4 regions of the Streptomyces sp. Ac-502 genome follow, and region 4 is predicted to be linked to each of the others. Evidence: riboswitches for the same ligand, from Rfam matches in the RefSeq annotation. Region 4 holds a riboswitch; each other region holds the start of a gene.
The links. Region 4 has a riboswitch for cobalamin ahead of ACEXOX_RS31555 (ribonucleoside-diphosphate reductase subunit alpha). Riboswitches for the same ligand answer to the same signal wherever they lie in the genome.
Positions count from the first base shown of each region.

Region 1: it holds a riboswitch for cobalamin, as region 4 does, so the genes downstream of both, ACEXOX_RS16420 (HoxN/HupN/NixA family nickel/cobalt transporter) here and ACEXOX_RS31555 (ribonucleoside-diphosphate reductase subunit alpha) in region 4, are expected to answer to the same signal.
Region 2: it holds a riboswitch for cobalamin, as region 4 does, so the genes downstream of both, ACEXOX_RS36415 (CoA-acylating methylmalonate-semialdehyde dehydrogenase) here and ACEXOX_RS31555 (ribonucleoside-diphosphate reductase subunit alpha) in region 4, are expected to answer to the same signal.
Region 3: it holds a riboswitch for cobalamin, as region 4 does, so the genes downstream of both, ACEXOX_RS09060 (ABC transporter substrate-binding protein) here and ACEXOX_RS31555 (ribonucleoside-diphosphate reductase subunit alpha) in region 4, are expected to answer to the same signal.

Region 1 is NZ_JBHFFO010000001.1:3,634,443-3,641,545, forward strand. Features, by position in the region: partial or broken gene ACEXOX_RS16395 (cytochrome P450) at 1-1,025, shown strand, start outside; partial or broken gene ACEXOX_RS16400 (L-tyrosine/L-tryptophan isonitrile synthase family protein) at 1,022-1,426, shown strand; gene ACEXOX_RS16405 (L-tyrosine/L-tryptophan isonitrile synthase family protein) at 1,531-2,055, shown strand; gene ACEXOX_RS16410 (ABC transporter ATP-binding protein) at 1,983-2,786, opposite strand; partial or broken gene ACEXOX_RS16415 (ABC transporter substrate-binding protein) at 2,772-3,563, opposite strand; cobalamin riboswitch at 3,798-4,011, shown strand; gene ACEXOX_RS16420 (HoxN/HupN/NixA family nickel/cobalt transporter) at 4,191-5,225, shown strand; gene ACEXOX_RS16425 (VOC family protein) at 5,385-5,885, opposite strand; gene ACEXOX_RS16430 (DoxX family protein) at 5,959-6,468, opposite strand; gene ACEXOX_RS16435 (hypothetical protein) at 6,794-7,027, opposite strand.
Region 2 is NZ_JBHFFO010000001.1:7,998,928-8,006,030, reverse strand. Features, by position in the region: gene ACEXOX_RS36430 (3-hydroxybutyryl-CoA dehydrogenase) at 1-96, opposite strand, end outside; gene aceA (isocitrate lyase) at 236-1,519, opposite strand; gene ACEXOX_RS36420 (short-chain fatty acyl-CoA regulator family protein) at 1,884-3,293, shown strand; cobalamin riboswitch at 3,380-3,553, shown strand; gene ACEXOX_RS36415 (CoA-acylating methylmalonate-semialdehyde dehydrogenase) at 3,761-5,260, shown strand; partial or broken gene ACEXOX_RS36410 (acyl-CoA dehydrogenase family protein) at 5,266-6,476, shown strand; gene ACEXOX_RS36405 (enoyl-CoA hydratase/isomerase family protein) at 6,473-7,103, shown strand, end outside.
Region 3 is NZ_JBHFFO010000001.1:2,004,803-2,011,905, forward strand. Features, by position in the region: gene ACEXOX_RS09045 (ATP-grasp domain-containing protein) at 1-812, shown strand, start outside; gene ACEXOX_RS09050 (MFS transporter) at 805-2,139, shown strand; gene ACEXOX_RS09055 (class I SAM-dependent methyltransferase) at 2,108-2,857, shown strand; cobalamin riboswitch at 2,947-3,136, shown strand; gene ACEXOX_RS09060 (ABC transporter substrate-binding protein) at 3,246-4,214, shown strand; gene ACEXOX_RS09065 (FecCD family ABC transporter permease) at 4,211-5,311, shown strand; gene ACEXOX_RS09070 (ABC transporter ATP-binding protein) at 5,308-6,126, shown strand; gene ACEXOX_RS09075 (ferric reductase-like transmembrane domain-containing protein) at 6,253-7,103, opposite strand, start outside.
Region 4 is NZ_JBHFFO010000001.1:6,894,022-6,901,124, reverse strand. Features, by position in the region: gene ACEXOX_RS31575 (GNAT family N-acetyltransferase) at 1-146, shown strand, start outside; gene ACEXOX_RS31570 (TolB family protein) at 185-1,552, opposite strand; gene ACEXOX_RS31565 (TolB family protein) at 1,697-2,104, opposite strand; gene ACEXOX_RS31560 (TolB family protein) at 2,193-3,044, opposite strand; cobalamin riboswitch at 3,378-3,518, shown strand; partial or broken gene ACEXOX_RS31555 (ribonucleoside-diphosphate reductase subunit alpha) at 3,675-6,111, shown strand; gene ACEXOX_RS31550 (ribonucleotide-diphosphate reductase subunit beta) at 6,114-7,103, shown strand, end outside.

The sequences.
Region 1 (7,103 bases), 3.3 Mb from region 4:
ACGCCTTCGCGCCCCGGCGCGTCGCGGAACTCCGCCCGCGCTTCGAGGCCCTGGCCGACGCGTTGCTGGACGAGCTGCCGCCGTCCGGGCGTCCGGGACGCGGCGGCACCGTCGGTCTCGTCGCGTCGTTCGCCGCCCGTTTCCCCTTGCTCGTACTCTCCGAGGTCATCGGCCTGCCGGAAGAGTTCACCCGGCGCTTCGACCGGGACTGGGGCAAGGTCGTCCAGCCCGTCGGCCCGGCGGATCCCGGCCGCCCGGCCTACGAGGCGAGACTGCGCGGCCTACAGGAGTTCATCGCGGTCCTGGTACGCCACAAGCGGCGGGAACACGGGACCGACCTGCTCTCCCGTCTCGTCACCGCCCGCGACGAAGGCGCGCTGGACGACGCCGAACTGGACTCCATGATCTTCCAACTCCTCGTCGCCGGACAGGGACCCGTCACCCACCAGATCACGACCGCCCTGATCGCCCTCCTGCGCCACCCGCACCACCTCACGGCGCTCCGCGACGACCCCGCGCTCCTCCCCCGCGCCGTCGAGGAACTGCTCCGGTACGACAGTGCCTTCGAGCTGACGACCTGGCGTTTCCTCGCCGCGGACGCGGACGTGTCCGGCACCCGGATTCCGGCCGGCGACTCCGTGATCGTCTCGCTGTGCGCCGCCAACCGCGACCCCGCCCGCTTCCCCGCCCCCGACACCCTGGACCTCGACCGGTCCCCCAACCCCCACCTCGCCTTCGGCCACGGCATCCATTTCTGCCCGGGCGCCACCCTGGCCCGTACCGAACTGCACATCGCCCTGGAGACGCTGCTCCGCCGCCTGCCGGGACTCCGTCTGGCCGTACCGGACAGTGAGCTGAAGTGGATACCGGCGGTGCTCGCACGGGGAGTCGGCGAGCTACCGGTGGCGTACGGCGCGTCCTCCACCGGACGGCCCGCGGCGGAGAGTTCCCCGGCGCCAAGCTCGGGTGCTCGTCGCAGCTGCCCCTTCGGCGCCCCGGCCTTCACCTCCGAAGAGGCCCGATGAACAGCACAACGGCCGCCATCCTCACCGCCCTCCTCCCCCACTGCCGCACCCCGGAGGAGACGACAGCCGGAGGCGGAGCGACCGCCCTCACCCCCCGCCCACTTCCCGTACCAACTGCTCCGGCTGGAAGCCCTGGCGGCAGCCCGCCGCCCGATCCGCTTCCCCTCCCCGGCTTCCCCTGCAAGCCCCCCAACCCCGCCAAGGACGTCGGCCGGCTCCCCGACGAGGGTGAACGCCTCGCCCTGCGCTCCCTCGACCGGCTGTGCGCCCGGATCGGGGAGCTGTACGCGCCCGGCGCGCGGCTCGTCATCTGCTCCGACGGGCACCTCTTCAGCGACCTGATCGGCGTCCCGGACCCGCACGTCGACGCGTACAACGACGCGCTGCGCGCCATGATCCGTACGGTCGGACTGTCCCACCTCACCACCTTCGATCTGCGGGACGTTTACGGGGACCGGACCTGCGACGCCAAACGCGCGGAGATGCGCCGCCGGCTGCGCCCTCCCTGGACTCCCCGCACGCCGAGACCCGGGACCCGGCCGCCCACGGTGGTGAAACGCTTCGCCTCTACCGGGGCATCACTCGCTTCCTGTTCGAGGGCACCACCGGCTTCGAGGGCACCCGCTCCGCCCTGCAACGCGCCTGCCGCACCCGCGCCTACGGAGTCGTCCAGCGCAGCCGCGCCTGGGGCGAGCTGATCGCCGAGCACCATCCGGACGCCCTACGACTGTCCATCCATCCGCAGCCGTCCGGCACGGCGAAGTTCGGCATCCGGCTGCTCGACGCTCCCGACGTGTGGATGACGCCGTGGCACGCGTGCGTGCTGCGCGACGCGGACGGCGGCGTACGGCTGATGCGCGCGGCGGACGCGGCGCGGCGCGGGCAGCTCGTCCACCGGGACGGCCGCCCGAGCCATTACGTACAGGACGTGTACGAGACCGGGCGGCCGGCACCGGCTCAGCTCCCCGGCCCCGCAATTGCACCTGTACCTGTACCTGCGTCCGCCCCCGCACCCGCGCCCGCACGCTGATCGACGGCGATCAGCGGATCCCCCGTCAGCGGGTGGTCGACCACCGCCGCCCGCACCCCGAACACCTCGGCCAGCAGCTCCGGCGTCAGCACCTCGCGCGGCGTGCCGGACGCCACCACCGTCCCCGCGGAGAGCACGTGGAGCCGGTCGCAGACCGAGGCCGCCGCGTTCAGGTCGTGCAGGGAGACGAGCGTCGTACAGGCCCGGCCGCGCAGCAGGTTCAGCAGCTCGACCTGGTGCCGTACGTCCAGGTGGTTCGTCGGTTCGTCCAGGACGAGGACGTCCGGCGCCTGGGCGAAGGCGCGGGCGAGCAGGGCCCGCTGCCGCTCCCCGCCGGAGAGCGCCGAGAACCGCCGCCCGCCGTGCTCCGCCAGCCCCACGTCGGCCAGAGCGCGGGCCACCGTCTCCCGGTCGGCCCGGTCGTCGCCCGCGAACGCCCGCTTGTACGGGGGACGGCCCATCGCCACCACCTCGTGGACGGTGAATTCGAAGTCTCCGCCGCGTTCCTGGGGCAGGGCGCCGATGTGCCGGGCGGTGCGCGACGGCGGCATGGCCCGGATGTCCTCCCCGGCGAGCAGCACCCGGCCCGCTTCGGGGGTCAGGTGCCGGTAGACCGTACGCAGCACCGTGGACTTGCCGCTGCCGTTCGGGCCGACCACGCCCGCGATCTCGCCGGGCGCGGCCATCAGACGCACTCCGGCCACCACGCACCGGCCGTCCTCCCACGACACCGGCTTGAAATCGCTCGCACAGTCCGCGAAGACGTTCCGCGCCCCGGCTTCGGTCAGCACGGCATGGGCCACCTGCCGGTTGCAGACCGCGATGGGCTGTTTCGTCCCCGCGTCGAAATCGAAGAAGAAGTACGACGGCCGCCTCGCCGCAGGCACGTCCGCGATGGCCTCACGTACCGAGGAAACCTTCTTCTCCATCTCCTCCACCAGCTGCACCGCACGCTGTGAGGCGCCCGTGACCAGCCCGAGCCGCCGAATGTCACCTTCCACCGCGGACAGGTCCCGCTGCGGCACCTTCTTGCGCGGCGCACACGCCGTGGAAGCCAGGTAGATGTGCTTGATGCCCGCCGCGGCGAATTCCTCCTCGCTCGGACCGGTCGCCGCGCCGCCCATGTTGCCCATGGACGCGAACGTGTCGACATAGACGTCGGCTCCGAAACCGAGCAGCTTCTCCTTCGGAATCACCGTCTTGCCCAGCACCGGGACGCGCTGTGCCCGGGCGTCCAGTTCAGGCGGCAACTTCCCCTTTCCCGGCGGGAATCCGGTACCGACGACGCGGTCGCCCGCTCCCAGCCTGAGCAGCATTTCCAGGCTCGCCGCATTGCTGGTGACGATTTTCCGCGGCGCCTCGGAGAACGTCGTCCGCCGCCCGTCGCAATCGGTGACCGTGACGGGAAAGCCACCCGCTCCGTCGCCCTGGCCGTCCGCGGCCCCCGCTGCCGTACGCCCGCCGTCGCTGCCGCAGCCGGTGGCCAGCGCGGCCACCGCCAGCACCACCGCCGCCGTGGCCGCCACCGCCGCGACCGACCGGCCTTGCCGCACCGACCGGCCTCTCGGCGACCGGCTTCCGGCCACCGGCTCCACCAGATTCATCCGAGGGCGCATACGTCCGCTCTCCCTGCCTCTCGACCACCCGACGGCCCGCGCACACGGGCCCGGGACCAGGTAGTCGAGCGGACGGTGCCCCGGGTTCCCGCCGCATTGATCCGATGACCACACCGCCGCCGGGCGTTACAGTGTCCGGGCCGTGGTGTCGGGAAGACCGGTGAAGACCGTCAGGTCCAGACCGGAGCGGCCCTCGCCACTGTGATCGGGAAGTTCCCGCCCCTTTCCGTACCCGCCCCGCGCCCGTACGGAGCCACTGGCCGCAGCCCGCGACCGGGAAGGCAGGGGCGGGCGCGCACACCCGTCAGCCAGGAGACCGGCCACGGCATCTCACGAACTGATCCACGAGGTGCTGGAGCGTGACCACCGGATGTCCCTGTCCGCCGATTCCCCTACCCCGTACCCGCCTTCTCCCTCTTCCCCTCTTCTCCTTCCCCTTCTTCGCCCTCCCCGATCTCTTCCGCGCCGTTGCCCGGGTTCCGCTGGCGGCGGCAGGACACTGTCCGGACCGCGGGGCTGATGGCGGTCATCGCCGCCCTGCACGTCGTCGCGTTCGGTGTGCTCTTCCTGCTGGTCGTGCCGCAGCACTACACCGTGGGCTCGCAGGTCTTCGGGGTCGGTCTCGGTGTCACCGCGTACACCCTCGGCATGCGGCACGCCTTCGACGCCGACCACATCGCCGCCATCGACAACACCACCCGCAAACTCATGGCCGACGGCAAGCGCCCGGTCTCGGTGGGCTTCTGGTTCGCGCTCGGGCACTCCAGCGTGGTCGTCGCCATGGCGGCGCTGGTCGCGGGCGGCGCGCAGCTGGCCGGCACCCTGCTCGACGACGGATCGAGCACCCACCAGGTGCTCGGCACCATGGGCACCACGGTCTCCGGCAGCTTCCTCTACCTCATCGCCGCGCTCAACCTCGTCGCGCTGGCGGGCATCTGGCGGGTGTTCCGGGCGATGCGGCAGGGCCGGTACGACGAGTCGGAGCTGGAGCAGCACCTCGACTCCCGCGGCTTCATGAACCGCGTACTGGGCCGCTTCACCCGCTCCATCACCCGACCCGGCCAGATGTACCCGCTCGGCCTGCTCTTCGGCCTCGGCTTCGACACCGCGACCGAGGTGACACTGATGGTGATGGCGGGCAGCGGCGCGGCGGCCGGTCTGCCCTGGTACGCGATCCTGGTACTGCCGCTGCTGTTCGCGGCGGGGATGAGCCTGTTCGACACGCTGGACGGTACGTTCATGAACTTCGCGTACCAGTGGGCGTTCTCGAACCCGGTGCGCAAGGTCTACTACAACCTCACGATCACCGGTCTGTCGATCGCCGTGGCCTTCTTCATCGGGACCATCGAACTGGTCACCGTCCTGCACGAGAAACTGCACCTGACGGACGGCGTGACCGGCTGGATCTCGTCGATCGACCTGGACAACGTGGGCTTCATCATCGTCGGGCTGTTCGTGGTGGTCTGGGCGGCGGCGCTGGCGTACTGGCGGCTGGCCGGGGTGGAGAAGCGCTGGTCGGCGCGGGCCACGGAGGCGGCCCGGGAGCCCGCCTGACCCACCGGGCCGGGCGCTGCGGGTGCCTGCCCCGGGCAGCGTGGGCGGGGGACGGGCGCCGTGGGCGGGGGCCGGGCGCCGCGCCCGCCCCCCGGGCGCCGAACCGGTGTCGGCTACCGCCCCAGCCCTCAGGTCACCGACCTGACCACCGCGCCCGCCTCAGGTCGCCAGACCGGCCGCCGCGCCCGTCTTCAGATCGCGGCCCCAGCGCGCCAGCTCGGCTTCGAGGTCGAGCGGGCGCAGCCGGTCCGGCTCGTCCGGGCCCGGCCATTCCGTACGGGGCACCCGCCACATGACCTCGAACTCGTTGCCGTCCGGATCCTTGGCGTACAGCGACTTGGACACCAGGTGATCGGTGGCGCCGACCAGCGCGCCCCGCCCCGCCAAGTGCGCCGCCACGTCCGCCAGCTCCCCGAGGGTGCCGACCTCCCAGGCCAGGTGGTACAGCCCCACCCGGCCGTGCTCGGGACCGGGTGCCCCGGCGCCGACCGCGAACAGCCCGAGATCGTGATCGTTGGCGGTCCCCTCGGCACTGAGGAACGCGGCCCTCCCCGGTATCTCGGTGTCCACCCGGAACCCCAGCGCCTCCGTGTAGAAGGCCACGGCGCGCGCCACGTCCCGTACGTAGAGCACCGCGTGATTCAGCCGCCGCACTGCCACGTCAATCCCTCACCTTTCCGCTTCTCTCCGGACACACATCACTTCACCAGGCCCCGCGCGCTTCCCACAGGCGTCAGTCGCGCACCAGCAGCATCACGAACGCCACGACCACGCCGAACACCAGAGCCGCCACCCCGTACGCAAGCCGGTGGTTACGCAGGACCGGGAGCAGCCGGTCGACCGCGTACCGGCCGGACCCGGTCAGCGCCAGGGCTCCCGCGCCCGCCGTGAGCAGCAGCTCGTACTCGACGCCCTCGGGCGCGAAGAAGCCGCCGCCCCACTTCACGGCCAGCGCGTTCACCATCGTCCCGACGACCGCCGCGCCCGCCAGCGGCGTCAGCAGCCCGAGGACGAGCCCGAGGCCGCCCAGCGTCTCGCTGAGGCCGGCCACCACGGCCATGGCCTTGCCGGCCGGGTAGCCACTGGCCGTGAAGAACTGCCCGGTCCCGTCCAGCCCCGGCCCGCCGAACCAGCCGAACAGCTTCTGCGCGCCGTGCGCGGCCATGATCAGACCGACCGCGAGCCGCAACAGCAGCAGACCGACGTCGTACGCGTGCGGGGTCGCGGCGTGACGGTCGTCGATGCTGCTGCCGTAGTCACGGAGGGGGCTACGGAGGGGGCTGAGGGGGAGGTCATGCGAGCGCTCATTTCTGTCTGGTCTGTCCGGGCCGACGGGCACTGCGTGAGGGCCGGGTCGCCCCCAACGGAAGTACTTGAAACTTCAAGTCACACTCCGACGATACACATCACTTGAAAGCCGAACAACAGCGCCGCGCCCACACCCTCACTCTTCGGACACCACCCCACACAAGGCGTAACCCTTACCTCCCCCCCCCAAAGCCCCCCACCCACACCCCAAAACTCCCCTGCACCCACTCCCACCGTTCCCACCCCACTCCACCTCCTCCCTATATCTCCCCCTCCCCGCCCCTCCACGTGTCCTTGTCCCCACCACGCCACTCGACGAGCCCCGGAGCATCCAGATCGATGTCCTCGGCATCCGGCGCCAGCCCCGCGTGCCGCAGGAATTCGGCGACATCACCACGCCCGTGCGCCAGCCCGACGATCTGCCCATGGACGGTGACCCGCCGCCCACCGGACGAGGAAGGCGGATGGACGATCACCGGCGGATGCTCAACCATGCTCTCAGCGTGCACCGAGACCGACCACCACGCATGTCGACCACACCCCGACACAGCGCCACCCGACACCTGCGCC
Region 2 (7,103 bases), 1.1 Mb from region 4:
CACCGTGTCCACACCGGCCCGCGCACACACCTCGGCGATGCCGGCGCCCATCTGACCGCCGCCGACCACGCCGGCCCGCGCGATACGTGTACTCATGGTGATTCTCCTGGTTCCGGGCGAAGTTCCGGGCGAAGAGGCCGGGCGGGCGGCGGATGCGGGGCCCGCCCGGCGGGAGAGGCCGTTTCCAGGGACCGCCTTTGAAGCCGTCTCCGGGGGCCGTCTTCAGGGGCCGTCCCTAGTGGAACTGCTCCTCTTCGGTCGAGCCGCGCAGCGCGGTCGTCTCGGAGGCCGGGTTGACGGCGCTTGCGACCAGGTCGAAGTAGCCGGTGCCGACCTCGCGCTGGTGCTTGACGGCGGTGAAGCCGTGCTGCTGGGCGGCGAACTCGCGCTCCTGGAGGTCGACGTACGCGGTCATGCCGTGTTCGGCGTAGCCGCGCGCGAGGTCGAACATGCCGTGGTTGAGGGAGTGGAAGCCGGCCAGGGTGATGAACTGGAAGCGGTAGCCCATCGCGCCCAGCTCGCGCTGGAACTTGGCGATCTGGTCGTCGTCCAGGGCCGCCTTCCAGTTGAAGGACGGCGAGCAGTTGTAGGCCAGCAGCTGGTCGGGGTACCGCGCGTGGACCGCCTCGGCGAACTCGCGGGCCCGGGCCAGGTCGGGCGTGCCGGTCTCCATCCACAGCAGGTCCGCGTACGGGGCGTACGCCAGGCCGCGGGCGATGGCGGGGGCCATGCCGTTCTCGACGCGGTAGAAGCCCTCCGCGGTGCGCTCGCCGGTGCAGAAGCGGGCGTCGGTCTCGTCGACGTCGCTGGTCAGCAGGTTGGCGGCGAGAGCGTCGGTACGGGCGACGATCACCGTCGGCACATCGGCGACGTCGGCGGCGAGGCGGGCCGCGCCCAGGGTACGCAGGTGTTGGGAGGTGGGCACGAGGACCTTGCCGCCGAGGTGGCCGCACTTCTTCTCGGAGGCGAGCTGGTCCTCGTAGTGGATGCCGGCCGCGCCCGCCTCGATCATCGCCTTGGTCAGCTCGAAGGCGTTGAGCGGGCCGCCGAACCCGGCCTCGGCGTCGGCGACGATCGGCACCAGCCAGTCGGTGGTGTCGCCCGCGCCTTCGGCGGTGGCGATCTGGTCGGCGCGCAGCAGGGCGTTGTTGACGCGGCGCACCACCTGCGGCACCGAGTTGGCCGGGTACAGGCTCTGGTCGGGGTAGGTGTGGCCGGCCTGGTTGGCGTCGGCGGCGACCTGCCAGCCCGAGAGGTAGACCGCCTGGAGTCCCGCCTTGACCTGCTGCACGGCCTGGCCGCCGGTCAGGGCGCCGAGGGCGTGGAGGTAGTCCTGCTCGTGCAGTTGCCGCCACAGGCGCTCGGCGCCGCGCCGGGCCAGGGTGTGTTCCTCGCGGACGCTGCCGGACAGCCGCAGCACGTCGGCGGCGCTGTGGGTACGGGTGGTGCCCTGCCACCGCGGATCGGTCGCCCACCGCCGGGCCAGTTCCTCGGCCGTCTCGGTACCTGCCTGTGCCATGACCATCTCCCGGTTGTTCGCTCGGACCGCTGTGCTGGGTGGTGGAGTGCTGTGGTGGACTGCTGGAGTGGGTTGCTGAGGCGGGCTGCTGGTGAAGGGTGCGAATTCTCGGCACCGAGTGCACCGGGTGCCGTAGCAGCGCCACGAACTGCTGAGGTGCGGCCCGCCGGAGATCCCGGTGGCGGGGTGAGCAATGCTGCCGGGGGCCGCACTGCCGACTCTTTCAGTGGCACTACGTGCCATCAACGGTGGCCCGCAGCCAAGTTCTGCCCATCTTGTGGCGCCCTTCTGCCAAGGTTGCGAAGGTCCGTGGCAGCCGTACGGCGACTAGGGTGAGCCGGGCGGCAGCGACGGAGGGGGCACCATGAGCAAGATCTACGCCGGGGCGCGGCTGCGCCGGCTGCGGGAGGAGCGCGGGTTCAGCCAGGCGGCGCTGGCCCGCCTGCTGGCCATCTCGCCCAGCTACCTGAATCAGATGGAGCACGACTCCCGGCCGCTGACCGTGCCCGTCCTGCTGCGGCTGACCGAGGCCTTCGGAGTGGACCCCGGCTTCTTCTCCGAACGCAACACCAGCCGGCTGCTGGCCGACCTGCGCGAGGCACTCGCCGACGAGCTGGCCGCCGGCCGGGTCTCCCCCACCGACCTGTCCGAACTCGCCTCCCGGCAGCCCGCGGTGGCGTCGGTGCTGCTCGGGCTCGGACGGCGCAACCTGGCGCTGACCGAGCGGCTGGCGGAGGTGACGGAGGGCCGGGACGGCGGCGGCGCCGACCCGGCCGCGCCGCTCTCCCCGCACGAGGAGATCCGCGAGTTCTTCTACCGGCGGCAGAACTATCTGCACGAGGCCGACACCGCCGCCGAGGAACTCGCCGCCGAGCTGGGCATCCGCCCCGGTGAGGTGGGACGCGCCCTGACCACCCGGCTCACCGCGCGGCACGGCGTACGGCTCGTCGACACGCCCGACGGGCCGCTGCACCACTACGATCCGTCCGCCCGGGTGCTGCGCCTGTCGGCGGGGCTGCGGCCCGGGCAGCGCGCCTTCCGCATGGCGACCCAGCTGGCGCTGCTGGAGGCCGGTGAGGAGCTGTCGCGGCTCGCCTCCGAGGACTTCGAGGAGGGCACGACGGCCTGGTCGCTGGCGAGGATCGGGGTCGCCAACTACTTCGCGGCGGCGCTGGTGCTGCCGTACGGCCCGTTCCACGCCGCGGCCGAGGAGCTGCGGTACGACATCGAGCGGCTGACCGACCGGTTCGGCCTCGGGTACGAGACGGTGTGCCACCGGCTGAGCACCCTGCAACGGCCGCGCCGGCGCGGGGTCCCGTTCTCCTTCGTCCGCGTCGACCGGGCCGGCAACATGTCCAAGCGGCAGTCCGCCACCGGCTTCCACTTCTCCCGGGCGGGCGGCACCTGTCCGCTGTGGAACGTCTACGAGGCGTTCACCGCGCCCAGCCGTATCCACGTACAGATAGCCGCCATGCCGGACGGCCGCCGCTACCTGTGGACGGCCCGCACCGTCACGCGGCACCGCGGGGGCTGGGGCGATCCCGGCAAGACCTTCGCCGTCGGCCTCGGCTGCGAGATCCGGCACGCCTCCCGGCTGGTCTACTCCGACGGCCTCGACCTGGACAACGCCGGCGCCGCCACTCCCATCGGCATGGGCTGCCGGGTCTGCGAACGCCTGGAGTGCCCGCAGCGCGCCGTGCCGCCTCTCGGCCGTCCGCTGGCCATCGACGAGAACAGCAGCACGTTCGTACCGTATCCGGTGCGGGAGGGCTGACGGACGTACGCGGACGCCGCATCCCCGTCCGGGGCACCCGGCGGATCACCGGCACCCCTGGACTTACTAGGACGTCCAACTATATGTTCGTGCCGTAGGCCCGCGGTGCAGGGAAGCCGGTGCGAATCCGGCGTGGTCCCGCCACTGTGACCGGGGAGTGCGACGTCGGGCAACACGCCACTGACGCGGGTGCGTCGGGAAGGCGGGCGGCGCACGGTGATCCGGAAGCCAGGATACCGGCCGCGGGTGTTGTTCCGTGTTGTCCACGAGGATGGAGCAGACACGCATGGCACCGGTGCGTACCCACAGCCCAGGTGATCCGGCCCGGCCCGCGGCACCGCCCACGCGCTGACGGTTCCACGCCTTTCGCGTCCCACGGCCCCGCCCCTCGGTCCGCGCGCCATCCGCGCCGCCCGGGTGCCCGGCCGTGCCATCCCCGGATCTCACCTGACGAGAGCAGGCCTTCCATGGTCCGAGAACTGACCCACTTCATCGGCGGCGAGCACGTACCGGGAACATCGGGTGCCCACGGCGATGTGTACGACCCCAACACCGGCACCGTGCAGGCCCGGGTCCCGCTCGCGGACCGGGCCGGGACGACGGCCGCGATCGCCGACGCCGCGGCGGCCCAGCCGGAGTGGGGCGAGTGGAACCCGCAGCGGCGCGCCCGCGTCCTGCTGAACTTCCTGCGTCTGGTCGAGGGCGAGCGGGACGCGCTGGCCCGGCTGCTGTCGAGCGAACACGGCAAGACGGTCGCGGACGCGCACGGCGACCTCCAGCGCGGCCTGGAGGTGGTGGAGTTCGCGGCCGGCATCCCGCACCTGCTCAAGGGCGAGTTCACCGACAACGCCGGGACCGGCATCGATGTGCACTCGCTGCGCCGTCCCATCGGTGTGGTGGCCGGGATCACCCCGTTCAACTTCCCCGCGATGATCCCGCTGTGGAAGGCCGCGCCGGCCATCGCCTGCGGCAACGCATTCATCCTCAAGCCGTCCGAGCGGGCGCCTTCGGTGCCGCTGCGGCTCGCCGAGCTGTTCCTGGAGGCGGGCCTGCCGCCGGGCATCCTCAATGTCGTGCACGGCGGCAAGGAGTCGGTGGACACGCTGCTGGAGGACCCGCGCGTCGAGGCGCTCGGCTTCGTCGGGTCCACGCCGGTCGCCGCGCACATCTACGCGACGGCCGCCGCGCACGGCAAGCGCGCCCAGTGCTTCGGCGGTGCCAAGAACCACCTGATCGTGATGCCGGACGCCGACCTCGACCAGGTGGTGGACGCGCTGGTCGGCGCCGGGTACGGGTCGGCGGGCGAGCGCTGCATGGCGATCTCGGTCGCCGTACCGGTGGGCGAGGAGACCGCCGACGCGCTGGTGGCACGGCTCAAGGAGCGGGTCGGCACGCTGCGCATCGGCCGCTCCGACGACCCGCACGCCGACTTCGGGCCGCTGGTCAGCCGCGACGCGCTGGACCGGGTCCGCGCCTATGTGGACCTCGGTGTCACCGAGGGCGCGGAACTCGTCGTGGACGGGCGCGGCTTCACCCTGCCCGGCCACGAGGACGGCTTCTTCGCGGGCGCCTCGCTCTTCGACCGGGTCACCCCGGACATGCGGATCTACCAGGAGGAGATCTTCGGCCCGGTCCTGTCGGTGGTACGGGCGGCGGACTACGAGGAGGCGCTGCGGCTGCCCACGGAGCACCCGTACGGCAACGGCGTGGCCATCTTCACCCGCGACGGTGACACCGCGCGGGACTTCAGCCGCCGGGTGGACACCGGCATGATCGGCGTGAACGTGCCGATCCCGGTGCCGGTCGCGTACCACACCTTCGGCGCCTGGAAGCGGTCCGGCTTCGGCGACCTGAACCAGCACGGCCCGGACGCGATCCGCTTCTACACCCGCACCAAGACCGTCACCTCGCGCTGGCCCTCCGGGGTCAAGGAGGGCGCGAGCTTCACCATCCCGACGATGGGCTGAGCGCGATGAGCGTCATGACCACCGCCGCCACGGCGGCCTCGCTGACCTCCCTCACCGCCGACCAGCTCGCCATCGTCGAGACGACGCTGGACTTCGCGCAGGAGCACATCGCGCCGCACGCCGTGGCCTGGGACCAGGACAAGCACTTCCCCGTGGACGTACTGCGCAAGGCAGCCGGGCTCGGGCTCGGCGGGATCTACGTACGGGAGGAGTGCGGCGGCTCCGCGCTGAGCCGCGCGGACGGCGTGCTGGTCTTCGAAGTGCTGGCCACCGCCTGCCCGTCCATCGCGGGCTATCTCTCCATCCACAACATGGTCGCCTGGATGATCGACCGGTACGGTGTCGCCGCGCAGCGCGCCCGCTGGCTGCCCGGCCTGTGCTCGATGGCCGACCTGGGCAGCTACTGCCTGACCGAGCCGGGCGCCGGGTCCGACGCGGCGGCGCTGCGCACGCGTGCGGTGCGCGACGGCGACGACTACGTGCTGAGCGGCGTGAAGCAGTTCATCTCCGGCGCCGGGACCTCACAGGTGTACGTGGTGATGGCCCGCACCGGCGAGGACGGCCCCGGCGGCATCTCGGCGTTCCTCGTCGAACGGGACGACCCGGGGCTGTCGTTCGGCGCCAACGAGAAGAAGATGGGCTGGAACGCGCAGCCCACCCGCCAGGTGATCCTGGACGAGGTGCGCGTCCCCGCCGACCGGCGGCTCGGTGCGGAGGGCGACGGCTTCCGCATCGCGATGAGCGGCCTCAACGGCGGCAGGCTCGGTATTGCCGCCTGCTCCCTCGGCGGCGGGCAGAGCGCGCTGCACGCGGCGCAGGCGTACCTCGCGGACCGGGAGGCGTTCGGGGGCGGCTGCTGGAGGCGCAGGCGTTGCAGTTCCGGCTCGCCGACATGGCGACCGAGCTGGCCGCCGCCCGCGCGCTGGTGCGGCAGGCGGCCGAGGCGCTGGACCGCGCCGACCCGCAGGCGCCGCAGCTGTGCGCGATGGCCAAACGGTTCGCCACCGACACGGGCTACGCCGTCGCCGACCGTGCGCTGCAACTGCACGGGGGCTATGGCTACCTGAGTGAGTACGGCATCGAGAAGATCGTCCGCGATCTTCGGGTGCACCAGATCCTGGAAGGGACGAACGAGATCATGCGTTTGATCGTGGCCCGCGGGCTGACCGGGGCGAAGGGCGGCGGCGCCCGCGCCGGGGCGGAGGCCGCCCGATGACCGACGACTCCGTACTGCTGCGGACCGAGGGCCGCGCGGCGTACCTCACGCTCAACCGGCCCAAGGCCCTCAACGCCCTCGACCACGCCATGGTGCGCCGGATCGACGCGGCCCTGGACGCGTGGGAGCACGACCCCGCGGTGGAGACCGTGGTGATCACGGGTGCGGGTGAGCGCGGGCTGTGCGCGGGCGGCGACATCCGCGCCATCCACGCGGACGCGCGGTCCGGGGGCGGTGCCGCGTCCGCCGCGTTCTGGCGCGACGAGTACCGGCTCAACGCCCGTATCGCGCGCTTCCCCAAGCCGTATGCCGCCGTCATGGACGGCATCGTGATGGGCGGCGGCGTCGGCGTCTCGGCGCACGGCAGCGTACGGATCGTCACCGAGCGCTCCAAGGTCGCCATGCCCGAGACCGGCATCGGCTTCGTACCGGACGTCGGCGGCACGTACCTGCTGGCGCTGGCGCCCGGGGAGCTGGGTACGCACCTGGCCCTGACCGGTGCGCCGGTGGGGCCCGGGGACGCGCTGCTGTGCGGGCTCGCCGACCACTTCGTCCCGTCGGAGCGGGTGGCCGGGCTGCTCGCGGACCTCGCCGTCGCCCCGGTGCCCGAGGTACTGCCCCGGTACG
Region 3 (7,103 bases), 4.9 Mb from region 4:
CCGGGCGGCAGCTCAAAGGCCGCCTGTTCGCCGAACCGTACTTCTCCGGACCCGTGTACAGCGCGGAGACCCTCACCTGGGCGGGGCGGACCCGGCTGCTCGGCGTCTCCAGCCGGCTGATGTCGCCCGAGCCGCACTTCCGGGAGGAGATCACCGCGTTCCCCGTGGCCTTCCCGCAGCCGCGCCGGGACGCTCTGGAGCGGTGGCTGGACCGGGTGCTGGCCGCCGTCGGCTACACCGACCGGTTCGCCCACGTGGAGTTCGCCCTGACCACCGCCGGCCCGGAAGTGGTGGAGATCAACCCTCGGATCGGCGGCGCGCTCGTCGGTGAAGGGCTGTGCCGCGCCCTCGGCGTCAATGTGTACGAGGCGATGGTGGAAGCGGCTCTCGGCAGCCGCCCCGGACTCATGGACGCGGAGCTGCCCGGCGGCCCCGCCTCGGCCTTCGTCCTCGGATACCCCGAGGAACCGGGGGTGTTCACCGGCGTCGACGGACTCGACCGGCTGCCGGACATGCCGGGCTCCCCCGCCTGGTACCCGGTCAAGCGGATCGGCGACCCCGTCGAGCACTTGGGCGACAGCCGCGGTTACGCGGGCATCGTCTACGCGGAGGCGGAGACGGCCGAACTGGCCACCCACTGCGCCGTCGCGGCGGCCAACGCCGTACGGGTGCGGACGGAGCCGTTCCGGGCAGCGGACGCGACGGGACCGCGGGGCGCGGCAGGATCGGGGGATGCGACGGGATCGGCGGACGCGGCCGGTACGGCGGCTGGGGCGACGGTGAGCCGGGCAGGCCAGGGCTCCGGTGGCTGAACACGTCGGCGGCGGCCCGGGGTTGCGCACCGCGCTGTCCACCCTCACCGGGCCGCTGCGCTTCCTGCTGCTCAGTTCCTTCCTGATTCCGCTCGGCAGTTTCATGGTCCTGCCGTTCATGTCGGTCTTCCTGCACGAGCGGCTGGGGATGGGGCTGGGGGCGGTCGGCGTGGTGCTGGCCGTCGCGTCCCTCGTGCAGTTCTCGGGAGGAGTCCTCGGCGGTGCGCTCGCCGACCGGGTGGGGCTGCGGCGCACGATGCTCTGGGCGCTGGTGGTGCGTACGGCGGGGTTCGCGGCGTTCCTGGCGGCACTGCGGTGGCCGCCGGTGGCGGTGGCCGCGCTGATCCTGACCTGCTGCGGCGCCGCGCTGTACCTGCCGGCCAACAAGGCGTACCTGGTACACGGGGTGGCGGAGGAGCGCCGGCCCGCGTTCCTGTCCGCGGGCAACGCGGCGCTCAACGCGGGGATGGCCGTGGGCCCGCTCGTCGCGGGGCCGTTCGTGCTGTCGTCCCCCGGCCCGCTGTTCCTCGTCGTGACGGCGCTGTTCGCCGTGGTCGCCGTGGGGCATGCGCGCCTGCCGGCGGTGGGTCCGGAGAAGGACCGGCCCGGCAGCGCGCCGGTGGCGGGCCAGGGCCTGCTCACCGGCATCGCCGTCCTCCCCTTCGTCGCCAACGGCCTGGCGTTCTACCTCTACTTCCACTTCCAGCACTACCTCGCCGTGTACGCCGTGGAGCGGGCGTCCAGCGAGTTCTACAGCCTGGTGCTGCTGACCTGCTTCGTGCTGGTCATCGTCGTCCAGCCGCTCGCGTCGGGCGCCATCCGGCGGATGAGCTACCCCCTCGCCCTGGCGATCGGGTTCACGGGACTGGCCGCCGGGATGGCGGTCCTGGCGGCCGGGACGCGGACCGCCCTGCTGGCGGGCGGTGTCCTGATCACGCTCGGCGACATCGTGCTCTTCCTCAAGAACGACCTGGAGGCCCTGCGCCGCAGTCCGCGCTCGGACGCCGTGGTCTTCGGACAGCAGCGGCTCGCCGCGGGGCTGGGCGCCTGTGCCAGCGGTGTGCTGGGCGGGCAGCTCTACGGCTTCGGCGAACGCGCCGGGCACGCGGGCTGGTTCTGGCTGTTCGCCGCGGCCCAGTGCGTCCTGCTGCCGCCGCTCCTGCTGACCCTGCGGCGCGGGCGCGGGCGCGGTACGGCTCCGGCCGCTCCCGTCACCGCCGATGACCTCACCCCCGTCACCCCTCTCACCGACCCCATAGACCCCACGGACCTCACGGAAGGAAAACCGGTACCCGATGACGCACACGGGCGGATTCCAGGACGATGATTTCTGGACCGAGTTCTACGACTTCCTCTTCTCCGACGGGCGCTACGCCCAGGCCGAGGAGCTGCTCGACACCTCTCCCCTGCTGTCCTTCCCGGCCGGGGCCCGGGTGCTGGACCTGTGCTGCGGTCCGGGGGTGTTCACCGTTCCGCTCGCCCGCCGGGGCTTCGGCGTGACGGGTGTCGACCGCAGCCCGGTGATGCTGGACCGCGCCCGGAAGCGGGCCGCCGACGCCGGGGTCACCGCCCGGTACGTCCAGGCCGACATGCGGGAGTTCGTCGAGCCCGGGGCCTTCGACGTCGCCCTCAACCTGTTCACGTCGTTCGGCTATTTCGAGGACCCCGCCGACAACGCCCGTGTGCTGCGCACGATGCACGACTGCCTGGCGCCCGGCGGGACCCTGCTTCTGGACATGGCCGGAAAGGAACTGCTGGCCCGTAAGGTCACACCGCCGAAGGTGGTGCAGCGCGGTGCCGACCTGCTGGTGCAGACCGACACGGTGCTGGACGACTGGGCGCGGCTGCGCAGCGACTGGGTGCTCGTACGGGGCGACCGGGTGACGCGTACCAGCCTGGTCTGGTTCGTCTACAGCGCCGTGGAGTTGCGGCGGATGGCCGGGGAGGCCGGCTTCCAGGAGGTCGAGATCTTCGGCGGCTTCGACGGCCGCCCGTACGACCAGGACGCCGAGCGGCTGGTGCTGCGGGCGGTCCGCGCGGCGTGACCGGGGCGCCGGGCCGCACGGCGGGCCCGGCGCCCGCACATCGTAGGCGGCGCGCGGAACCGTACGCGCGCCCTTTGCCCCCGGTCCGACCGACCGTAATATCACCTGGTCATCACCGCGACGGGAGACAGGAAGCCGGTGCGAGTCCGGCGCGGTCCCGCCACTGTGACCGGGGAGTGACCCTTCATCAGGCAGATCGGGCCACCGCGCGCGGCGCGGGAAGGCCGGGGGAGCGTCGATCCGGGAGTCAGGACACTGGCCTGTCGCGGGCCCGTTCCGAGGAGCGCGGACTCCGCAGGAGGCTTTACGTGTACGACGGCACGACCCGTCCCCCTCTTTCTCCCCCACCGCCCGGCGGCGCCGGTTGCGGCGCGCCACGGCACCGGCGGTGGCCCTCGCCCTGTCCGCCGTCCTGCTGGGCGGCTGCGGCACATCGCGGGGCACCGCGGACGACGCGGGGCCCGCGGCCACCGCGGCGAAAGGTTTCCCGGTCACCATCGACAACTGCGGCATCCGTACCACCTACCGGAAGCCGCCCTCCCGGGTCCTCACCATCCACCAGCACCCCGCCGAACTGATGCTGGCGCTGGGGCTCAAGGACCGCATGATCGGCACCGCCTTCCCCGACTCGGCCGTCCTGCCGGAGCTGCGCGCGGACTACAAGGCGCTGCCGCAGCTGGCGAAGAAGGAACCGTCCTTCGAGACCGTTCTGGAAGCCGATCCGGACCTCGTCTACGGCGGGTACGCCAGCGCCTTCGCCGAGAACGAGGGCCGCTCGCGCAAGGCGTTCGCCGATGCCGGGATCAACACCTACCTCAACCGCGAGTACTGCGGGAAGAAGCAGGTGTCCATGCAGGACGCGTACGACGAGGTCCGCACCGTCGGCAGCATCTTCGGCATACGGGAACGGGCCGACGAGCTGGCCGCCGGCCTCAAGGGGCGGGTGGACCGGGCCGCCCGAGCGGTCAAGGGCGCCCCGGCCGTACCGGTCTTCGTGTACGACAGCGGCGACAAGGCGGCCTTCACCGCCGGCGGCAAGAGCCTCGGCACCGAGATCATCCAGCTCGCGGGCGGCCGCAATGTGTTCGCCGACCTGGACAAGGTCTTCGGTGACGCGTCCTGGGAGCAGGTCGTCGACCGGAAGCCCGAGGTCATCGCGATCTACGACTACGCGGGGGCCGGGAGCGTCGAGCAGAAGAAGAAGTTCCTGCTGTCGCAGCCCGCTCTCGCCGACGTGCCCGCTGTCAAGAACAAACGGTTCGTCGTCCTGCCGCTGACCGCGACCCTGGTGGGGGTGCGGCCGCCGTACGCGGTGCAGGAGCTGGCCCGCGCCCTGCACCCCGAGCGGTTCCGGTGACCGCCGCCGCCGGGACGGCGGTCGTCCGCGAGCACCGGCACGAGGCGCCGCCGCGCCGCCGGTCCTTCGCCGTCACCCTCGTCGTCCTCGGCGTGCTGCTGCTGGTCTCCGCCACGGCGGGGATGGCGATCGGGTCGGTGCACGTACCGCCCGGCGAGGTGTGGGGCATCGTGACCCACGCGCTGGGCGCCGACCTGCCGGACCCGGGGTGGTCCCGGGCGCGCGAGACCATCGTGCTGGACGTACGGGCGCCGCGGGTGGCGCTCGGCGCGGTGACGGGCGCGGGGCTCGCGGTGATCGGTACGGCCATGCAGGCGCTGGTCCGCAACCCGTTGGCGGAACCGTACCTGCTGGGCGTCTCCTCGGGTGCGTCCCTGGGCGCCGTCATGGTGATCGTCTTCGGGGTGAGCCTGTTCGGCCCGCTGTCGCTGCCGGCCGCCGCCTTCGCCGGAGCGCTGCTGACCCTGCTGCTCGTCTACACGACGGCCCGTACCGGCGGGCGCATCACCTCGGTACGGCTGGTGCTGTCGGGAGTGGCGATGGCGGCGGTGCTCACGGCGGTGATGGACGTCCTGCTGCTGACCTCCGACCGGGGCAACGAGGCCCGGGCGGTCCTCGCCTGGACCCTCGGGGGCCTCGGCGGGGTCCAGTGGGGCACGCTGTGGCTGCCGGGACTGGCGCTGCTGCTGGGCATCGCGGTCCTGCTGGTCCAGGCCCGGTCGCTGAACCTGCTGCTGGCGGGCGAGGAGGCCGCCACCACGATGGGGCTGGACGTGGCCCGGTTCCGGGCCCGGATGTTCGTCCTGCTCTCGCTCGTCACCGGCGTCCTGGTGGCCGCGGCCGGGCCGATCGGCTTCGTGGGGCTGATGCTGCCGCACGTGGTGCGGCTGTTCGTGGGCGGTGACCACCGCCGGGTGCTGCCCGCCGCCGCACTGGCCGGCGCGGTGTTCCTGATCTGGGCCGACATCGCGGCGCGTACCGTCGCCGCGCCCATGGAGATCCCCGTCGGCGTGCTGACCGCGCTGTGCGGCGGGCCGTTCTTCCTGTGGCTGATGCGCCGGGACGCCCGCCGCACCGTGCACCGAGGAGTGGCATGAACGCGACCGAACTGACCGTCGACGGCCTCACGCTCACCGCCGGGGCCCATTGTCTGGTGCACGACGTCTCCCTGACCGCCCGGCCCGGTGAGGTGATCGGCCTGGTCGGGCCCAACGGCAGCGGCAAGTCCAGCCTGCTGCGCGCCGTCTACCGGGTGCTGCGGCCCGCCGCGGGGCAGGTCCGGGTGGACGGCACGGACGCCTGGTCGCTGCCGGTACGGCGGCTGGCCCGCACGGTGGCGGCCGTGGTGCAGGAGTCGGCCGCCGACTTCGACCTGGCCGTGCGCGAGGTCGTCGCGATGGGCCGTACACCGCACAAGCGGCTGCTCGACGGCGACAGCGCCGAGGACGCCTCCCTGGTGGCGTGGGCTCTGGAGTCGGTGGACGCGGCCGGGCTGGCGGACCGGTCCTTCGACCGGCTCTCCGGCGGCGAGCGCCAGCGGGTGCTCATCGCCCGCGCCCTGGCCCAGCGGCCCTCCCTGCTGGTCCTCGACGAGCCGACCAACCACCTGGACGTACGGCACCAGCTGACGGTGCTCGGCATCCTGCGCCGGCTGCCCGCCACGGTCCTGGTGGCGCTGCACGACCTGAACCTCGCCGCGTACTACTGCGACCGCCTGTACGTCCTGTGCGAGGGGCAGGTCACGGCGTCGGGGCCGCCCGCCGAGGTGCTGACCGAGGAACTGCTGGCCGAGGTGTACGGCGTGACGGCCGAGGTCGCCGTCAGCCCGCGTACGGGGGCGCCGCAGGTGTCATTCCTGCCCGGGGAACGCGATCGGCCGGCTGTCGCGGTGCCGGGGCACTCGGGTTGCTGAGCGGCTGGGGCGGTACGGGTCGCTCCGCTTCCTGAGTGGCCGGGGCGACGCCGGGTCACTCAGGTTCTGCGCGGCCGGGGTGGTCGCGGGTCACTCCGGTGCCTGACCGGCTGTCGCGGTGCCAGGTCACTCCGGCTCCGGGCCGGCCGGGGCGGTCACGGACGGCTCGTCCGGCCGGGGCCGCCCGCCGTCGTGACCGGAGAGGACCACGGCCAGCAGTCCGACGATCACCGCGGCGGCAGCGGCGCGGCCCGCGGCCCGGGCCGTCCAGCGCAGCGGCGCGGCCTCCGCCTGCCGCACGGGCGCCCCCAGGCGCTCGGCCCGCCGCGCCGGACGCAGCAGCCGGAGCAGGAGCAGCACCGCGACGGGCAGTTGCAGCAGCCACACGACGGTACGCGGCCACTCGTCGTACCAGACGTTGGTGCCGTACAGCAGGGTGTGCCAGACGCTCAGCACGTACACGACGAGGACGAAGCGGTGCAGCCGGCGCCAGGCGGACGCGCCGATGCGGTGCCGGACGTAGAAGAGCAGCCCCAAAGGGACGGCGAGGTACAGGGCGCCCTGCCCGATGGGGATGGCCAGCTTGCCGGTACCCGAGTCGTACCAGCCCGGCACGAACGTGTCGGCGAACGCCGACCACAGGCGCGCCATCCAGGCCGTCCCGCCCGCGTCACGCACCAGTTCGGCGGCGAACATCAGCGCGTGCGCGAACATCAGCGCCATCGTCGTCAGACTGGTGGTGCGGTGCCAGCGCTCCAGCACGGTCCGGGAGACCGGCAGCCGGCCGGGCCGGGGGCCGGACAGCAGCAGCCCGAGCATGACCGTCCCCCACGACCAGAGCAGCCCCGACCAGCCGAACGCCTGGCTGAGCAGGTACATCCAGTAGGTGCGGGGGTCGTCCATGAAGGGCATGACCGAGACCGTCGCGGACGCGCCGGACCGCATCCGCAGATACAGGAACACGAACACGGCGACGG
Region 4 (7,103 bases):
GCATGGTGCTCTCCACGATGCCGCACGTCGAGAAGGCCCATCGGGTGTACGAGCGCATCGGGTTCACCCGGATACCCGAGCGGGACTGGGCACCGGTGCCGGGCGTCGAGCTGTGGGCGTTCACCTGCGACTTGGACAGGGCCTAGGGGGCCCGGGGACGGGCGGCCGGGGCCCGGGTACGGGGTTACGGCCTCACCCGCCGTACGAACACGTCCGAGACCCCGTTCGTGTCGCCCGGGACCAGGTTGGCCGCGTCGGAGTCGAAGGCGACGTGGCGGCCCGTGGCGTCGGTGGAGGCGTTGGAGGACCAGGCCTGGGCCTGGGTGCCGTCGGTGGCGACGCTGACCCGCTCGACGGTGCCGGCCCGCAGGTCGCGGACGAAGATGTCCTGGGCGCCGTTGGTGTCGCCGGGCACCAGGTCGGGGGACGAGGACTCGAAGTACAGACGGCGGTTGTCGGCGGACAGCACGCCCTGGCCGGAGGACCCGGTCAGCGGCTGCTTGCCGTCGTGGGTGAGGCTCACCTGCGCTGTCGTGCCCTTGGCGAGGTCGCGGACGAACAGGTCCGGGCGGCCCGTCGGGTGGCCGGGCACGACTTCACCGTACTGGCTGGAGAAGACCGCGTAGCGGCCGTCGGGGCTGAGCGAGGCGTTCCAGGCGCCCACCGGCTCACCGGCCGAGCTGAGGCTCGCCACGCTCGTGCGGCCGGTGTCCAGGTCGTGCAGGAAGAACGGGTAGCTGTGCGGTCTGCGCAGGTCGGCCTCCTGGCGGGCGGCCGCGGCCCGGGCCGGCTTCGGGGGCATGTTGGACGCCTTGGAGATGAAGCCGACCTTGCGGCCGTCGTAGCTGATCACCGGGTTGGCGGAGGGGCCGGCGGCCTGCTCGCCGCCGGTGACGGAGACGCTGACCCGGGTCACGGTGCCGGCCCTGCGGTCGCGGACGAAGATGTCCTGGACGCCGTTGGTGTCGCCGGGCACCAGGTCCTCGCGGCTGGAGGCGAACGCCACGTACCGGCCGTCGGCGCTGATCACCGGCATCTGGGCGCCCTGCTTGCCCTGCGGGGGCCGCCCGTCGAGGGTGACGCTCTCGGTCCGTCCGGTCCGGCGGTCGTGGACGAAGATGTCGGTGTCCGCGTTGGTGTCGCCCGGCACGAGGTTGGCCGCGTCGGAGGCGAAGGCGACGTACCGCCCGTCGGCGCTGATCGAAGGGGTGGACGACCAGGAGTCGGCCTGGGTGCCGTCACTCGCCATGTTGACACGCTGGACGGCGCCCGCCCGCAGGTCCTTCACGAAGACGTCCGGCTGCCCGTTGGTGTCACCGGGCACCAGGTCGCTCGCGTCGGAGGCGAAGGCGACGTACCGGCCGTCGGCGCTGATCGCCGAGCCGGACGAGCCGCCGTTGGCCTGCGCCCCCTCGGCGGTGACGCTGGCCCGCTCGGTGCCGGACGGCGGCGGGGTCCGGGCGCCGGCCGTCGTCGCGGGCAGCAGCGCGGCGAGCGCGCACACGCCCGTCACGGCGGCGATTCTTCGCGCGGTGGTGCGGGTGGTCCTCATGGTGGGTTCCCCTCCTGGTCGGTACGCCGATGTCCGGGTTCGGTACGCCGATGTCCGGGTGGTGCCGATGCGCCGTACGCCGGTTCCGGCCGAGCGCCCCGGCCTCGGTACGTCGGTGCGTCGGTACGTCGGTGCGTCGGTACGTCAGTGCTCCAGCCGCCGGACGAACACATCGCCCGTCGCGTTCGTGTCCCCGGGCACCAGCCCCTCGTCGCGCGAGTCGAAGGCCGCCAGCCGTCCGGTGGCATCGGGTGCCGCGGTGTTCGTCCAGGACGCCGACTGGCCGCCGTCCGCGCCGACGTTGATCCGCTCGACCCGCCCGGTGCGCAGGTCGCGGACGAAGCCGTCCACCTGGCCGTTGGTGTCGCCGGGCACCAGGTTGGTGGCCGCCGAGGTGAAGAAGAGCCGCCGGTTGTCGGCGCTGAGCCGCCCGCCGGAGGACCAGCCGTCGCCCTGGGCGCCGTCGTGCGCGCGGGACAGCAGCCGGGTGGTGCCGCGCTCCAGGTCGCGGGCGAAGAGGTCGTACGTGCCGTTGGTGTCGCCCGGCACCACGTCGGCGGCCAGGGCGGAGAAGACCGCGTACCGGCCGTCGGGGCCGATCCGGGGGACGGCGACACGCCGACCACGGTGCCCGTGGTGCTCAGGCTCGCCGCGCGGGTGCGCCCGGTGTCCACGTCGTGGACGTACAGGGGTCCTGCGGCGGCGGGCGGCGGAAGCCGGGCCCTGCGGGGGTGAGATTCGTCGCCTTCGAGGTGAACGCGATCCGGCGGCCGTCGGCGCTGATCGACGGGAAGGCGGACGCGGCGTTCGCCTGGGTGCCGTCGCTCGCCACACTGACCCGTCGCGTCGTTCCCTTCCGCACATCGTGGACGAAGATGTCCAGGCGCTCGTTGGTGTCGCCGGGCACCAGGTCCGGGCGGTAGGAGCCGAAGACGAGGCGGCGGCCGTCGCCGCTGAGGGCGAAGTCCTGGACCCCGTATCCGTACGGGGAGGTCCCAGCGCCCGCGGTGGGGCTCATGGTGCGCCCGGTGCGGCGGTCGTGGACGAAGACGTCGCCCTCGCCGTTGGTGTCGCCGGGGACCAGGTTCGTCGCGCCGGAGTAGAAGGCGACGTACCGCCCGTCGGCGCTGATCACGGGCGATCCGGAGAGGGCGTCGCCGGGCGTGCCGTCACCGGCGACGCTGACCAGGTCGGCCTTTCCCGTCCGTAAATCCTTGACGTAGACGTCCTGGTGGCCGTTGGTGTCCGCGGGGCCCAGGTTGGTGGCTTCCGAGGTGAATGCGACGAACCGCCCGTTCGCGCTGAGCTCCGGATCGCCCGAGAAACCGTTTCCCTGCGTCCCGTCCGCGGCGACGCTGACCCGCTCGGTGGCCGGAGCCGCCCGCCCCGCGGCGGCCGCCGGTGACGCCGGCAGTGCCCCCGCCACGACGCACACCCCCGCCATCAGCCCCACGACGCGCACGGCGCCGCGCGCCGCACCGGTTCCTCGCATGTTCCCCCCTCGCACAAGGCCCCCACCCGCCCCGCCGGACCGACGGAGCAGACAAGGAGCCAATACGCTTCAGGGGTCCCGGTCAACGCGCCCAGGACATTCCGCGCCACCAATACGCCCCCTGCATCAGCCCCCGTCCAGGCCGCGCGGAACGGCCCGCCGGACGACCCGGCGAACGGCCGCGGAACCCCCGGAAACAGCCCCGGAGCCGCCGCGTGACACCCTCTCGGAGGCCCCGGGAAACCCCGGGAATCCGCCCCGCAACGGCCGCCGAATACCACGGCTCCGGACATCCCCGCGCCAACGCGACACAAGATATGGGGGTGGGTGCACGAGGCGGCACAAGATGTATGCTCGTGCTCGCTGTCGTCGCAGGGGAATCCGGTGCGAATCCGGAACTGTCCCGCAACGGTGTACGAAGTGCGCAAACCGCACTCGTGAGTCCGAAGACCTGCCCACAGTACGCCCGCGCCAGGACCGGCGCGGACGTCGATACGTCCGGGTCTCGCGGGTTGGACCGGTGGACGCTGCGCGGTGTGCCCGCGCGCCCCTTGCCGTGCCGGGGGTGCCGCACGCCCGTACGCGCCCCGTGCCCTCCCCAGGCCCCCGCCGAGTGAGGGAGAGCAGCACGTGACCATCGCGCCAACGGAGCCCGCAGCAGCCGAGCAGGTCGTGCAGCCCGCGAAGGACACGCAGCCCCAGCGGGGCCCCGGCGGCCAGGCCGCGGACGGCCCCGGCGCCGCCCTGCTGCGCACGCTGACCGACCTCACCGTCGACCTGCCCGCCACCGACCCGGGCAAGATCGCCGCCGCCGCGCTGCGCGGCCGCCACCCCGGTTCCGACGAGGCCGAGCTGCGCTCGCTGGCCGTGGAGGCCGCGGCCGGCCTGATCGGCGACGAGCCGCAGTACTCCAAGCTGGCCGCCCGACTGCTGACCCGCGCCATCGCCGAGGAGGCGGCCGCGGAGGGGCGACCGCCTTCTCCGCCTCCGTCACCGTCGGCCACCGCGAGGGCCTGATCGCCGACAGCACCGCGGAGTTCGTGCGGACCCACGCGGCCCGCCTGGACGGGCTGGTGGAGCGCGCCCTGACGGACGGCGCCGACGACCGGTTCGGCTACTTCGGCCTGCGCACCCTGCACTCCCGCTACCTGCTGCGCCACCCGATCACCCGCCAGGTGATCGAGACCCCGCAGCACTTCCTGCTGCGGGTGGCCTGCGGCCTGGCCGAGGACCACAGCGAGCGGGCGCTCGCCGATGTCGCCGAGCTGTACCGGCTGACCAGCACGCTGTCGTACCTGCCCTCCTCGCCGACGCTGTTCAACTCCGGCACCCGGCACCCGCAGATGTCCTCCTGCTACCTGCTGGACTCCCCGCTGGACGAGCTGGACTCGATCTACGACCGCTACCACCAGGTGGCCCGGCTGTCGAAGCACGCCGGCGGCATCGGCCTGTCGTACTCCCGGGTCCGGGCCCGCGGCTCGCTGATCCGCGGCACCAACGGCCACTCCAACGGCATCGTGCCGTTCCTGCGCACCCTGGACGCCTCGGTCGCGGCCGTGAACCAGGGCGGCCGGCGCAAGGGCGCCGCCTGCGTCTACCTGGAGACCTGGCACGCGGACCTGGAGGAGTTCCTGGAGCTGCGCGACAACACGGGCGAGGAGGCCCGGCGCACCCACAACCTGAACATCGCGCACTGGATCCCCGACGAGTTCATGCGCCGCGTCGAGGCCGACGCCGACTGGTCGCTGTTCTCCCCCAGCGACGCGCCCGAGCTGGTCGACCTGTACGGCGACGAGTTCGACGTCGCGTACCGCAAGGCCGAGGCCGAGGGCCGTGCCGTCAAGCAGGTGCCGGCCCGCGTCCTGTACTCGCGGATGATGCGCACCCTCGCGCAGACCGGCAACGGCTGGATGACCTTCAAGGACGCCGCCAACCGCACCGCCAACCAGACCGCCGAGCCCGGCAAGGTCGTGCACTCCTCGAACCTGTGCACCGAGATCCTGGAGGTCACCGACGACGGCGAGACCGCCGTCTGCAACCTCGGCTCGGTCAACCTCGCCGCCCACCTCGGCGACAACGGCGAGATGGACTGGGAGCGGCTGGACGCCACGGTCCGTACCGCGGTGACCTTCCTGGACCGCGTGGTGGACATCAACTTCTACCCGACCGAGCAGGCCGGCACCTCCAACTCCCGCTGGCGCCCGGTGGGCCTGGGCCTGATGGGCCTCCAGGACGTCTTCTTCCGGCTGCGGCTGGGCTTCGACTCGCCCGAGGCGCGGGAGCTGTCCACCCGTATCTCCGAGCGGATCATGCTCGCGGCGTACGAGGCGTCCGCCGACCTCGCCGAGCGGCACGGCCCGCACCCGGCCTGGTCCGCGACCCGTACGGCCCGCGGCGTGCTGCACCCCGACCACTACCCGAACGCCGAGCCCCGCTGGGCGGACCGGTGGACGGCGCTGCGCGCCCGTATCGCGGCGACCGGCATGCGCAACTCGCTGCTGCTGGCCATCGCGCCGACCGCCACCATCGCGTCCATCGCGGGTGTGTACGAGTGCATCGAGCCGCAGGTCTCGAACCTGTTCAAGCGCGAGACGCTGTCGGGGAGTTCCTCCAGGTCAACGCGTACCTGATCGAGGAGCTGAAGGCGCTGGGACTGTGGGACGCCCGCACCCGTGACGCACTGCGCGAGGCCAACGGCTCGGTGCAGGAGCTGGACTGGATTCCCGCCGAGATCCGCGCGCTGTACCGAACGGCCTGGGAGATCCCGCAGCGCGCGCTGATCGACATGGCGGCGGACCGTACGCCCTACCTCGACCAGAGCCAGTCGCTGAACCTGTTCATGGCGTCCCCGACCATCGGCAAGCTCAGCTCGATGTACGCGTACGCCTGGAAGCGCGGCATCAAGACCACCTACTACCTCCGCTCGCGGCCGGCGACCCGTATCGCCCAGTCCGCGCGCGGCACGGGCGGGGGCGCGCAGACCGCTCCCGTCCCCGCTCAGACGGCCGACCCCGAGGCCGTCGCCTGCTCCCTGGAAAACCCCGAGTCCTGCGAGGCATGCCAGTAATCATGACTACCGCACCCGAGAAGAACGCCCCCGAGACGTCCGCCGCCGCCTCGCACACCGCCACCACCAGCAGCAAGAACCTCCTCGACCCGGGCTTCGAGCTGACCCTGCGCCCGATGCGCTACCCGGACTTCTACGACCGCTACCGGGACGCGATCAAGAACACCTGGACCGTGGAGGAGGTCGACCTCCACTCCGACGTGGCCGACCTCGCCAAGCTGTCGCCCGGCGAGCAGCACATGATCGGCCGGCTCGTCGCGTTCTTCGCGACCGGCGACTCGATCGTGGCGAACAACCTGGTCCTGACGCTCTACAAGCACATCAACTCCCCCGAGGCGCGGCTCTACCTGAGCCGGCAGCTGTTCGAGGAGGCCGTGCACGTCCAGTTCTATCTGACGCTGCTGGACACCTACCTGCCCGACCCGGAGGACCGCGCGGCCGCGTTCGCCGCCGTGGAGAACATCCCCTCCATCCGCGAGAAGGCCGAGTTCTGCTTCAAGTGGATGGACTCGGTCGAGTCCATCGACCGCCTGGAGTCGAAGGCCGACCGCCGCCGCTTCCTGCTGAACCTGATCTGCTTCGCGGCCTGCATCGAGGGCCTCTTCTTCTACGGCGCCTTCGCGTACGTGTACTGGTTCCGCTCGCGCGGTCTGCTGCACGGCCTGGCGACCGGCACCAACTGGGTCTTCCGCGACGAGACCATGCACATGGACTTCGCGTTCTCGGTCGTGGACACGGTGCGCGAGGAGGAGCCGGACCTCTTCGACGACGAGCTGGAGGGCCAGGTCACCGACATGCTCAAGGAGGCCGTCGAGGCGGAGCTCCAGTTCGGCCGTGACCTGTGCGGCGAGGGCCTGCCGGGCATGAACACCGAGTCGATGCGCGAGTACCTCCAGTGCGTCGCCGACCAGCGTCTCCAGCGCCTCGGCTTCGCGCCGGTGTACGGCTCGGAGAACCCGTTCTCCTTCATGGAGCTGCAGAACGTCCAGGAG